DNA from 3 places in the Nioella aestuarii genome. Region 2 is predicted to be linked to each of the others. Evidence: riboswitches for the same ligand, from Rfam matches in the RefSeq annotation. Region 2 holds a riboswitch; each other region holds the start of a gene.
What was found. A riboswitch is a leader RNA that binds a small molecule or an ion and turns the genes downstream of it on or off. The one in region 2 is predicted to bind cobalamin.
Positions count from the first base shown of each region.

Region 1: linked by a shared signal. The riboswitch ahead of ACROHD_RS09135 (hypothetical protein) and the one ahead of ACROHD_RS03860 (DUF1636 family protein) in region 2 are both predicted to bind cobalamin.
Region 3: linked by a shared signal. The riboswitch ahead of ACROHD_RS19945 (CbtB domain-containing protein) and the one ahead of ACROHD_RS03860 (DUF1636 family protein) in region 2 are both predicted to bind cobalamin.

Region 1 covers NZ_JBPBBA010000012.1:12,179-16,449, forward strand. The annotation lists gene ACROHD_RS09125 (metal ABC transporter permease) at 1-945, shown strand, start outside; gene ACROHD_RS09130 (metal ABC transporter permease) at 942-1,859, shown strand; gene ACROHD_RS09135 (hypothetical protein) at 1,863-2,246, opposite strand; cobalamin riboswitch at 2,316-2,524, opposite strand; gene ACROHD_RS09140 (bifunctional folylpolyglutamate synthase/dihydrofolate synthase) at 2,804-4,084, opposite strand; gene accD (acetyl-CoA carboxylase, carboxyltransferase subunit beta) at 4,077-4,271, opposite strand, start outside.
Region 2 covers NZ_JBPBBA010000004.1:2,508-6,778, reverse strand. The annotation lists gene ACROHD_RS03870 (cobyric acid synthase) at 1-1,282, shown strand, start outside; gene cobO (cob(I)yrinic acid a,c-diamide adenosyltransferase) at 1,427-2,047, opposite strand; cobalamin riboswitch at 2,085-2,312, shown strand; gene ACROHD_RS03860 (DUF1636 family protein) at 2,398-2,784, shown strand; gene cobW (cobalamin biosynthesis protein CobW) at 2,788-3,822, shown strand; partial or broken gene cobN (cobaltochelatase subunit CobN) at 3,832-4,271, shown strand, end outside.
Region 3 covers NZ_JBPBBA010000060.1:2,327-6,597, reverse strand. The annotation lists gene ACROHD_RS19960 (cobyrinic acid a,c-diamide synthase CobB) at 1-90, shown strand, start outside; gene cobA (uroporphyrinogen-III C-methyltransferase) at 92-817, shown strand; gene ACROHD_RS19950 (DUF1636 family protein) at 810-1,133, shown strand; cobalamin riboswitch at 1,214-1,440, shown strand; gene ACROHD_RS19945 (CbtB domain-containing protein) at 1,477-1,647, shown strand; gene ACROHD_RS19940 (CbtA family protein) at 1,669-2,382, shown strand; gene cobF (precorrin-6A synthase (deacetylating)) at 2,442-3,203, shown strand; gene cuyA (D-cysteate sulfo-lyase) at 3,406-4,271, shown strand, end outside.

The DNA.
Region 1 (4,271 bases), on a different contig from region 2:
CTGGCGGTTCAGTGGCTTACACGCCGCACGAGGCTTGCTGAAGACAGTGCCATCGGGGCGGTTCTATCGGTGTTCTTTGGGTTGGGAGTGGTCCTGCTGACGGTGATCCAGACGATGGAATCCGGTCGTCAGGCGGGGCTGGACGGGCTGTTGCTTGGATCTACCGCCGGAATGCTGCGGTCTGATGCCATGCTGATTGCTGCCGGTGGCGCGCTGACACTGATCCTGACGCTGATCTTGCGGCGGCCCATGATCATGGTGGCTTTCGATCAGGACTACGCCGCCGCGCGCGGGTTGAACATCCGGCAGGTCGATCTGGCCACGATGGGGCTGGTCATGGCGGTGACGGTCGTTGGGCTGAAAGTTGTTGGTCTGATCCTGATCGTAGCCCTATTGATCATCCCGCCGGTGACCGCGAGGTTCTGGACAGATCGAACGGAACGGGTCTGGCTATTGTCCGGGATCATAGGTGGAGTTTCGGGCTTTGTCGGCGCTGCGATATCGGCCTCGGCCCCGGCCTTGCCTACCGGCCCGATCATCGTGCTGACCGGATTTGCCGTCTTCGCGTTGTCATTGTTCCTTGCCCCCAACCGGGGTGTGCTGGCCGCGATACTGCGCCATGTCGCGTTTCAGCGCCGCGTGCATGTGCGGCAGGGGCTGTTGGCATTGGCTCAGGGGCAACCAATTTATGAACGATATACGATCCGGCTGCTGCACCGTGCGGGCCTGTCGCGGGCTGATGGGGTGGCAACGGATGCGGGACGTGCGCGGGCCTCAAAGGCGCTTCTCGATGAAAAACGGTGGGAGATCCTGCGCGCCATGCCCGATCAAGAGGCGGCAGCCGCGCTCTATGATGGGATTCGCCCGATTGATACCGTCGTGACACAAGACCAACTGGCCGAAATAGACACGCATCTGGCCGCCCCGCAGGAGGTTCCGGCATGAGCGGATCAGAGTTCGTCCCCCTCAGCCTGACACCGATCCTGATCGGTACCTTTGCCGCAATTGCCTGTGCGCTGCCCGGCAACTTCCTTGTTCTCAGACGGCAGGCGCTGATTGGGGATGCGATATCCCATGTGGTGCTGCCGGGAATCGTGGTGGCCTTTCTGATCACCGGTACCGTTGCGACCTGGCCCATGATGATCGGAGCCGCTGCTGCGGCACTTCTGGCCGTGCTGCTGATCGAGTCCATACGGCGCCTCGGTGGGATCGAGCCCGGCGCGGCCATGGGCGTGGTCTTTACAACCATGTTTGCCGGGGGTGTGTTGTTGTTGGAGCGGTCCGATACGTCCAGCGTGCATCTGGATGTGGAACACGCGTTGATGGGAAATCTGGAAAGCCTGATCTGGCTGGATGCCTATGGCTGGGAATCGCTGCTTGATCCCGTGGCTCTGGCCGGGTTGCCGCCAGAGCTGATCCGCATTTCTCTGACGCTGATCGCTGTGGTCTTCTTTGTTTGGCTTTTCTGGCGGCCATTGAAGATTTCCACGTTCGATGAAGGCTTTGCGCGTGTCATGGGGATGCCCACGAACGTGATCGGGATGGCGCTTGTCGGGGTTTCGGCGCTGGCGGCGGTGGCAGCGTTTGATGCGGTTGGGTCGATCATCGTGATCGCTATGTTCATTTGCCCACCTGCCGCTGCCCGGCTGATGACCAATCGCTTGGGTGCGCAGGTGGGGTGGAGCGTGGTTTTCGCCACATTGTCAGCCGTGCTTGGCTATGTGTTGGCAGGTTATGGCCCGCTTTGGCTGGGTGCGCAGGATTCTGTCAGCGCGGCGGGAATGATCGCCACGGTATCGGGGGTGATCCTTGTCGTGGCCGCGCTGTTAGGGCCCGAGCGGGGTGGTGCGCTGGCCTGAGGCTCAGATCTGGGATGGGCGCTGTGCCGGGCGATCGACGCGATGCCCGACAATCATGGCCCTGGGAAACGGGCCGTTGCCTATGGGACCATCGGTGAAGAACGCCGTAGCAAACTGGTTGAGATCGTCTGGGTCCGTATCCTCGGGAACCCCGCAAAAGACACGAAACCCCCTTTTACAGAGACTATACACAACACCGCAGCCTTGCCCGCAATCGCCATGCAACCTGCCATGGCCGGACATCTCGAAGTCGTCTGACAAAGCCCGATCCCCGGCGCTCAGTGCTGCAGAAAACTGCCGCGCGAGCGTTAGTCCGACGGCGCAGGGCTGGCCAGTTTTCGGGCAGGTGGTGCAGCTATAGGTATAGCCGTTTTCGGTCATGATCATCGCGCCCTCCGCGCTGGGGATCAGACGGGTCGGGAGGGCCGAAAACCCCCACGAAGGACACCCCGCCTTCAGGTTTCTACGATGATGGCAGGTCTCCTGACTCGCGGGTCATTGCGGTCCCCGGCCTTCCCGGCTCGTCCTTGAACCAGTGGCGCGGATGGGGGCGCTTTCCGCTTACAGTTGCGGGGGCAGTTGCGGCATTGGGGAGACCCCGCACCGCATTCCCTTTTCATCCCTTTGGCTCTGGGCCGCAGGGAACCATCGGGGTCACATTGCGCAGGATGGCGCGCGCGGTCAATGGGGGGAAAGCATGGGGTGCCGCGCGTGCGCCATGCGTACTCCCCCTGAACACCCCCTGCTCAGACAAAAGCTGGTTTCGCCGACTGCGTCGTCGACCCGTGAGCGGCCCTTCTCAACCCCCGGCTTGCGCCGGAGGCCTCAAAGAGCCGCGTTGCCACGGGATATCGGTGAAGGCGGTTTGCTGTAACAGCTGTCTGATCCACTTGAGGGGGCGGGATGCTTCCGGCGGGAGTATTGGAGCCAAGAAGAAGGGGTAGTCAGCCGTTCGTCTGAAGGATCACGCCCGCGAGGTAGAGGGAGCCGCAGATGAGCACGCGGGTGCCGGGAGACTCTGCAAGGATCGCCGAGAGGGCGGATTGCACGTCTTCGGCGGTTGCCGCGCGCAGCCCGGCGGCGCGGGCCTTGGCGACGGTGTCTTCGGCAGAGAGCGTCGCGGCCTGACCGGGGATGGATACCGCATGAAGGCCGCCCGCCACCCCGGCCAGCGGGCGCATGAAGCCGCCGACATCCTTGGTGTTCAGCATTCCGCAAATGAGATGCGTGGGTTTCGCCGGCAGGCGTGAAAGCGATTCGACGATGGCCAGCGCGGCGGCGGGGTTGTGGCCGCCATCGAGCCAGAGCTCGGACCCGGCGGCATTTGCCATATCCACAAGTGGGCCGGTCTTCAGGCGCTGCATCCGGGCGGGCCATTCGGCCCGGGTCACGGCGGCTTCGCAAATGGCTTCATCGAAGCCAAGGTGGCGAAGGGTTGCGAGGACCGCGCCAGCGTTCATCACCTGATGGGCCCCGACAAGATTGGGCAGAGGCAAATCGAGAAGCCCGGTTTCGTCCTGGAACACCAGCCGCCCACGTTCTTCCCACACATGCCAGTGCTGGCCATGGACCAACAGCGGTGCGCCATGGCGAGCGGCGCGGGCTTCGATCACTTCCAGCGCCTCATCCGGCTGCGGGCCGACGACGCAGGGTACGCCGCGTTTTATGATCCCGGCCTTTTCACCTGCGATCTCGGCAATCGTCTCACCAAGGTATTGCTGATGGTCAAGATCGACCGGCGTAATGATCGTCAGTCGGGGTTGGTCCACCACGTTCGTGGCATCGAGCCGCCCGCCAAGACCGGTTTCCAGCAAGGTCCAGTCAGCGTGCACCCGGGTGAAGGCCAGCAGCGCGGCGGCGGTCGTGATTTCGAAATAGGTGATAGAATCGGGGCCGTTGGCGGCGAGGCATTCGTCGAGAATGTCGCTGAGAAGGTCTTCGTCGATCAGATCCCCCGCCAGCCGGATACGCTCGTGAAACCGCGCAAGATGCGGCGAGGTATAGACATGGGCGGCTTGACCGGCGGCCTCGATCCCTGCGCGCAGCATGGCGAGGGTGGACCCTTTGCCATTGGTGCCTGCGACATGGATGACAGGGGGCAACTTCGCCTCGGGATGGCCGAGCGCGGCCAGAAGCCGGTGCATTCGGTCCAGCGTCAGGTCGATGATTTTCGGGTGCAGCGACATCATCCGGTCAAGGAGGATGTCGGAACGGGCCTCAGCCATTCTTGTCGGCAGCCTCTTGAGTCGGTGCTGCGGGCACCTGTGCGTCGCTTTCGGCCTGCGCTTCGGGTTCCGGTGCGGGAAGGTCGCCCTTCACGGCCGGGGGCTGGCCGGTCAACATGCGCAGGATGGTCACAAGCTCATCCTTCATGTTCTTGCGATGAGTCACGCGGTCCAGCATACCGTGATC
Region 2 (4,271 bases):
GCGGGCGCAGGCGTTGCAGGCAATGGCCTGCGGGCTCGATCCGGTCGTGGACATGAACCCGGTTCTGCTGAAGCCCGAAACCGATGTGGGCGCTCAGGTTGTCGTGCAGGGCAAGCGGCTGACCACGGTGAAGGCACGGGACTACGCGGCCCTGAAACCGCAGCTGATGACGCCGGTTCTGGACAGCTTCAATCGCCTGAAGGCACGGCACGATCTGGTGATCGTGGAGGGCGCGGGCAGCCCGGCAGAGGTAAACCTGCGCGCGGGTGATATCGCCAATATGGGCTTTGCCGCCGCTGCGAATGTGCCGGTGGTACTGGCCGGGGATATCGACCGAGGCGGCGTGATTGCCCAGATGGTCGGAACACAGGCCGTTCTCGATCCGGGTGACGAGGCGCTGATCAAGGGTTTCCTGATCAACAAGTTCCGCGGCGATGTGCGGTTGTTCGACGACGGCTATGCGCTGATAGAGGCGCGCACGGGCTGGCGCGGCTATGGGGTGCTACCCTTCTTCTCAGAGGCCTCAAAATTGCCCGCCGAGGATGCCCTCGACCTGCCCAAGGGCGGCTTTGGCGAGGGGCTGAAGGTGGCTTGCCTCGCGCTCAGCCGGATCGCGAATTTCGACGATCTCGACCCTCTGGCACAAGAACCGGGCGTGTCGCTGACCATGGTTCGGGCGGGCGAGGTTATCCCTGCCGAGACCGATTTGGTGATTATCCCCGGCAGCAAGTCCACACGCGGCGACATGGCCTTTTTGCGTGCGCAAGGTTGGGACGTGGACCTGTTGGCACATTGGCGCCGGGGTGGGCACATTCTGGGGATCTGCGGTGGATACCAGATGCTGGGTCGCGTCGTTCACGATCCTGACGGGATCGAGGGCGCGGCCGGCTCCACAGAAGGTCTCGGGCTTTTGGACGTCGAAACCATCATGACCGGAGACAAGAGCCTGACCCGTGTCGATGCCACCCATGAAGCCACCGGAGCAGGGATGAAGGGCTATGAGATCCATATCGGACGGACGGATGGACCAGACCGCGCGCGCCCCTTCGCACGGGTGAGCGGCAACGCCGAGGGAGCGCGATCCGCAGATGCGCGCGTTCAGGGCAGCTACCTGCACGGAATGTTCGTGGAAGACGGGTTCCGGCGCGCTTTTCTGGACGGGTTCGGGGTGACTGCCGGGCCATTGTCTTACGGACGGGTGGTAGAGGACACGCTCGATGCACTGGCGGCGCATATGGAGCAACATCTGGATCTGGACGGGCTGCTGGCGCTTGCGCATTGACACGGCATAGGGTGCGGTCTCTCTGGCTGCACTCTGCAGGCAATGTCGCTATGGCGCCGCCAGAAAGACGGCGGGGGCAGTGCCCCCACATGCGCGCCCGGAACGGGCGCGCCGGTCGACGCGCGAAGCGCAGTCAAACAGTTCTTAGAATTCCACGCCCTTTTGCCCTTTGATCCCGGACCGGAACGGATGCTTGACCAGCGTCATTTCAGTCACCAGATCAGCGATCTCGATCAGCTCTTCCTTGGCGTTCCGACCGGTCAGCACCACATGCGTCATCGGTGGTTTCTCTTCGCTGAGAAAGCGCACGACCTCGGCGATATCCAGATAGTCATAGCGCAGCGCGATATTGATCTCATCGAGCAGCACCATCTTGATGTCTAGGTCGCGGATCAGCTCTTTCGCCTTTTCCCAACCCTTCGCGGCCATGGCGATATCGCGGCTTTTGTCCTGGGTTTCCCAGGTGAATCCCTCGCCCATGGCGTGAAACTGGCAAAGGTCCGAGAAATTGCCTTCCAGAATCCGCCGCTCGCCGGTGTCCCAAGCGCCCTTGATGAACTGAACCACGGCGCAGGGCATTTCATGGGCGATGCAGCGCAGAATCATCCCGAACCCTGAGGAGGATTTCCCCTTGCCAGGCCCGGTGTGGACGATGATCAGACCCTTCTCGCCCTCTTTCGTGGCCATGATCTTATCGCGTGCGGCTTTTTTCTTGGCCATCTTCTGGGCGTGGCGGTCTTCATCCGAAAGCGGCGTATCGGCCATTTCTTCATCCTTCGCTTGACATCGGGGCGGCTCATGCCGCAGGTGCGGAACTGCTGGTTCCTGTTCCTAGAACAGGCGAAGAGGGAATGCGACAGGCTTTGCGACCTTGCTGGGTTCATTGCCGAAGCGCAGCCGCCCCCGCGACCGTGACCGGAGAAGGCCCTGGAACCACTGGCAACCATGCCGGGAAGGACCAGACGCCGCCGGGGCCGCCCGTGCCCCGATATCCGCAAGCCGGGAGACCTGCCAGCGACAAGAGTAACGGGCGGCCGGGGTGCGTCGCGCCGGCCATTGCGGGCTGATTGTCCAGGCTGGTTCCCCCTATCGTCCCAAAACAGATGAGGCCGCGCATGGGCGAGGTAACAGTCACGGTCTGCACGACCTGCCGCAAGACGGTGGATGGTGAACGTGTTCCAGAGGAACCGCGCCCCGGCCACCGCCTGCACGAGGCACTAAAATCCGCCGACCTGCCCGAAGGTGTGCGCCTGCGCGGGAATGAATGCCTGTCCGCCTGTTCCAACGGCTGCTCTCTGGCGATCACAGGCGGGCCAGATCGCTGGACCTATATCTATGGCCGTCTCGATCCCGAAGATCACCTCGACCAGATCCTCGCGGGTATTCGCGCTTATGCCGCCACCACCGATGGTCTTGTGCCCTGGCGCGAACGGCCCGAGGTCTTCCGCAAACAATCCATCGCCCGCATCCCCCCGCTCTCGGCTCCAGACAGCAAGGACTGATCCATGCAATCGCTTTCCAAAATCCCCGTTACCGTCATCACCGGCTTTCTCGGTGCGGGCAAAACCACGCTGATCCGTCATCTGATGACAAATAATCAGGGCAAGCGACTGGCCGTTCTGGTCAATGAATTCGGCACCGCAGGAGTGGATGGCGATATTCTCAAGACCTGCGCGGATGAAAACTGCCCGGCGGAAAACATCGTGGAACTGGCCAATGGCTGCATCTGCTGCACCGTGGCCGACGATTTCATCCCAACGATTGAGACGCTGATGGCGCTGCCCGAAACGCCCGACCATATCCTGATCGAAACCAGCGGATTGGCCCTGCCCAAGCCGCTGCTGAAAGCCTTCGACTGGCCCGCGATCCGGTCGCGCATCACCGTTGATGGCGTCATCGCACTGGCCGATGCCGAGGCCGTGGCCGCAGGCCGCTTCGCGCCGGATGTGGATGCCGTTCAGGCACAGCGAGAAGCCGATGACAGCCTCGACCACGACACGCCGCTTGGCGAGGTTTTCGAGGATCAGATTTCCTGCGCCGACATCATCCTGCTGTCCAAGGCAGACCTTGCGGGCGACGAGGGGCTGGCCAAGGCCCGCGCGGTGATCGAAGCCGAGATGCCGCGCCCTGTTTCGATCCTGCCAATGACCGAGGGCGTCATCGACCCGCGCGTCGTGCTGGGGCTGGAAGCGGCGGCCGAGGACGATCTCGATGCCCGCCCCAGCCACCATGACGGCGCGGATGACCATGAACATGACGATTTTGACAGCGTGGTGATCGAGCTGGACGAGGTAGAAGACGTGAAAGCGCTGGAGGCCGCAGTCGTGCGGCTGGCGCGGGAACAGAACGCGCTGCGTGTGAAAGGGTATATCGCCGTGAAGGGCAAACCGATGCGACTGCTGGTTCAGGCCGTGGGCGAACGCCTGCGCACCCAGTTCGACCGTCCGTGGGGCGATATGCCCCGCCGGTCGCAACTGGTGGTGATCGGTGAGCATGACCACGTAGACCCCGCCGCCATCCGCGCCGTGCTGGAGGGGTAGGCCGGGCCGATGCATGTCGTCTTCCGCGAAAGCCACGGGTTGGAGGAAACTGACACCCCCATGGATCTCGGGCAGAGCCCCGCAGACCTAGTGGTGCTGTCCTTTTCCGATTCCGACCTAGGGGCATTCGCGGCTGGCTATGGGCGTGCCAAGGCGCATGGGTTCGAACCGAGCGTTCGGCTCGCCAATCTCGTCGCCCTGAAACATCCGCTGTCGGTCGACACCTACGCCGAGCAGACCCTGGTGGGCACACGCGCGGTTCTGGTGAAGCTCATCGGCGGCGAAAGCTACTGGCCCTATGGCCTCGCCACCTTGCGAGAGTTGGCCGACCGCACCGGCATGGCGTTGGCGATCCTGCCCGCTGATGGCCGGCCCGATCCGCGCCTTGACGAACTTTCCACCCTGCCGGTTTCCACCCTGCGCCGTTTGCAGCACCTATGCGACGCGGG
Region 3 (4,271 bases), on a different contig from region 2:
GCGGGCGGCGCAGCAGTGCCCGAGACCGGGTCTCGCCGGGGCCACGCCACCGGCACCTTCTTCCACCTGATCGCGGAGGCCACGCGGTAACATGACCGGCTTCGTCAGTTTCGTTTCCTCTGGCCCGGGCGACCCCGAGTTGCTGACACTAAAGGCCGTGGACCGGTTGAACCGCGCCGATGCCGTGCTGTTCGACGATCTCAGCTCAGGCCCCATCCTGACCCATGCGCGGCAGGATGCAGACCTGGTCGGGGTGGGGAAACGTGCTGGTCGCCCCTCGCCCAAACAGGATCACGTAAGTCGCCTTCTGGTCGACTATGCCAAGACCGGGCAACGGATCGTGCGGCTGAAATCCGGCGATTCCGGCATATTCGGACGGCTTGAGGAAGAAATCACCGCGCTGCGTGCCGAAGGCATCCCCTACGAAATCATTCCCGGCGTCACCTCTGCTTCTGCCGCAGCTGCCGCCGCGGGCATTCCGCTGACGCGCCGACTGACGGCGCGCCGGGTGCAGTTCGTGACCGGCCATGACGTGACCGGGGCGCTGCCCGAAGGGCTGGACCTTGCGGCCCTTGCGGATCCCGGGGCGACCACCGTGGTTTATATGGGCAAGCGCACCTTTGCGGCGCTGGTGGAACAGCTAGTCGCCAAGGGCCTGCCCGCCGACACGCCCGCGCTGTTTGCCGAAAGCGTCTCAACCGAGGATCAGCGACTGACCCGGTCGACGGTGACAGAGCTGGCGGCCACGCTGATGACATCCGACAGCAAGCTGCCGGGCCTCATCCTTTACGGTCCGCTGGCTGATGGCGATGTCTGAGATCACGCTGACCGTCTGCACCACCTGTGTGCTTGGCGCATCGGGTTTTGCAGACCGGCTGCACGCGGCTCTGCCTGCTGAGCCCACTGCGAAGGTCAATACCGTGGACTGCATGTCAGGCTGCCCGCGCCCCTCAACCCTGTCTGTACGCGCACCGGGAAAAACCGCCTATCTCTTTGGAGATCTGACCGAGGCGGACCTGCCTCTGATCCTGGCATTCCTGCCGCTTTACGCCGACTCGGTTGACGGCAATTTCGCGGATGCCCGCGTGATCGGGGATCTGCGGCTCAAGGCCATTGCCCGCATTCCTGGCTAAGGCGTAGTTTTTCCCGCCGAGGTCGTTTTCATGCGCAAGCAGGCGTGTTTTGCGCATTGACCCGGCAAGTCCCCAAACGGCATAGTGATGATGTGGTGTCCCAATGGTGCAAAGCATCGGGGCTGAAACGGGAACGGGGAAAGGGCGGACCAAGTTGCGGCGCCCAAAGCCCCGACCGCCCCCGCGACTGTGAGCGGCGAGCGGCCTTTCGTTAACCCACTGCCGGGGCACTGTGGCGCCGGTGGGAAGGGGAAAGGCTCGGCTGTGACCCGTGAGTCAGGAGACCGGCCACGCGAAGTGAAACCAGAAATGCCGTCGGGTGTGACGGCAAGGAGAAAAGAAAATGTCGCAACTGATTGCCACCGGCTCCGCCACGCAGTCCAAGGTCCTCAGCATCCTGTTCGTCGCGCTTCTGGGCGCGGGCGTCCTGTTCCTTGCAGGTCACGCGCAATCCGCTGTGCTGCACGACGCCGCCCATGACATGCGCCATGCAACGGGCTTCCCCTGCCACTAAGGCAGCGGCACGTTACATCCCATGATGATGCGTATGCTGGCCGGCGGGCTGATCGCCGGCTTTGCAGCAGGGCTGTTTGCAGCCGTGCTGCATTTCGCGTTCGTGCAGGAGATCATCCTGCACGCTGAACTTTATGAATCCGGCGAACTTGTCCATTTCGGGGAACCGATGGCTCATGGCACAGAAGCGGGGCACGATGATCACAGCGGTCATGGCGAAGCGGCTGAAGGCTCTGCCCTTACCCGCAACCTGCTGACCGTTCTGTTCACCGGGCTCATCTATGCGGGCTACGGGCTTGTGCTTGTGGCGGGGTATCATGTGGCGGGCCTCTTTGGCCGCACGATCACGCCGCAAGAGGGTGTCCTGTGGGGCATCGCAGGCTTTGCGACGTTCCAGCTGGCCCCGGCAATGGGCCTGGCCCCGGAACTGCCCGGTGCCATCGGCGCGGATATCACCCTGCGCCAGTACTGGTGGTTGGGCACGGTCGTGGCGACCGCTGGCGGGCTGGCCCTGATCGCCTATAGCCGTGGTGTGCTGACCGTGATTGCAGGGGCCACGCTGGTTGCCCTGCCCCATGCCATAGGTGCCCCGGTTCTGGACGAGTATTTCGGCTATGCTCCACCCGAACTGGCCGCCGAGTTCTCGGCCCGGGTTCTGGGTGTCGCGCTGGCTGTCTGGGCTCTGCTCGGATGGTTAACCGCCCGCTTTGCGGCCCCGGAACCGGACGCGGCCTGATCCGCTGGACAACCCCTATGCCCTCCGCTACCCCCGGGGGGCATTTTCATGAGGCCCCCATGATCGCGCTTGACCTTATCGGCATCGGCACCGGCAACCCGCGTCATCTGACGCTTCAGGCGATTGACGCAATCAACGCGGCCGACCTGATCCTGATCCCCACGAAAGGGGCTGACAAGGATGACCTCGCGGGCCTGCGTCGCCAGATCTGCGCCGATTTGCTGACCAACCCGGCAACGAACGTGGTGGAATTCGCCCTGCCCAAGCGCGATCCATCGATTGCCGATTACCGCGCGCGCGTGGACGCCTGGCACGACGCGATAGCGGAAATCTGGGCGGAAAACATTCGCGCGCATCTGGGTCAGGGGACCCGCGTGGCCTTCCTCGTCTGGGGCGATCCGTCACTATATGATTCCACGCTTCGGATCGCGGAAAGAGTAGCCCGATTGCTGCCGCTTGAAACACGCATGATCCCCGGCATCACCTCGATCCAGGCGCTGACCGCAGCCCACGCCATTCCGCTCAACGAGATCAATGGGCCTGTTGTGGTCACCACTGGCCGTCAGATCCGCGACAACGGCTTTCCGGAAGGAACGGATACCGCCGTGGTGATGCTGGATGGTGAATTGAGCTTTCGCGGCCTAGCCTCTGAAGGGCTGCATATCTGGTGGACGGGCTATGCCGGGATGGAGAATGAGATATCCCTGTCCGGCCCCGTTGCTGACATTTCAGATGCGATTGTCACCGCACGTTCTGAAGCCCGAACCACCCATGGCTGGATCATGGACATATACCTTCTGCGCCGAAGACCCATCGTTTGAGCGGAGCGCGAGAACGGCCTTGCAAGGCCGTTGAAAGGCCTTTGCAAAGGCCTTGCCCCGCGCAAGTTAAGAGCTCTGGAAACCAACCTTAAGTTACGCGAAACCTAAGCGAAACAAACCCCTTACGCGCCTCAGATCGCTCTGGACGCCACGTCGGAGACAGCGTTAGGCTCCGCTTCGAACCCCTGTATCGGAGCCGCCCATGCATCTCGCCCGTTTCCCCCGCCTACACCTCGCGCACCTGCCCACGCCGCTGGAGCCCATGCCGCGCCTGTCCAAGGAACTGGGCTGTGAGATTTGGATCAAGCGCGACGACTGCACGGGGATGAGCACCGGCGGCAACAAAACCCGCAAGCTGGAGTTTCTGATGGCCGAGGCCGTCGAGATGGGCGCCGATATGGTGATGACCCAGGGCGCTACACAGACCAATCATGGCCGCCAGACCGCAGCCTTCGCCGCCAAGCTCGGCATGGGTTGTCACATCCTTCTGGAAGACCGCACCGGCTACAATAACGAGAACTACAACGCCAATGGCAATGTGCTGCTCGACCATCTGCACGGCGCAACGACAGAGAAATTTCCCAGCGGCACCGACATGCCCGCCGAAATGGAAAAAGCCGCCGAGGCCGAACGCGCAAAGGGCAAAACCGTCTATGTCATTCCCGGCGGCGGGTCGAACCCGACCGGCGCGCTTGGCTATGTGAACTGCGCCTTCGAATTGGTGGGCCAGGCCAATGACCGCGGGCTGGTCATCGACCGGGTGGTGCACGCGACGGGATCCTCGGGAACTCAGGCGGGGCTGGTCACGGGCATGAAGGCGATCAACGCAGGGATTCCCGTTCTTGGCATCGGCACCCGGGCACCGCAGCCAAAGCAGGAACAGATGGTCTATGACCTCGCCTGTCGCACGGCAGAGAAGCTTGGCTGCCCCGGCGTGGTCACGCGCGCGGACGTCATGGCAAATACCGACTACGTGGGCGAGGGCTACGGTCTGCCCACAGACAGCGGGCTGGAAGCGATCAAGATGTTCGCAGAGCTGGAAGGCATCCTGCTGGACCCGGTCTATTC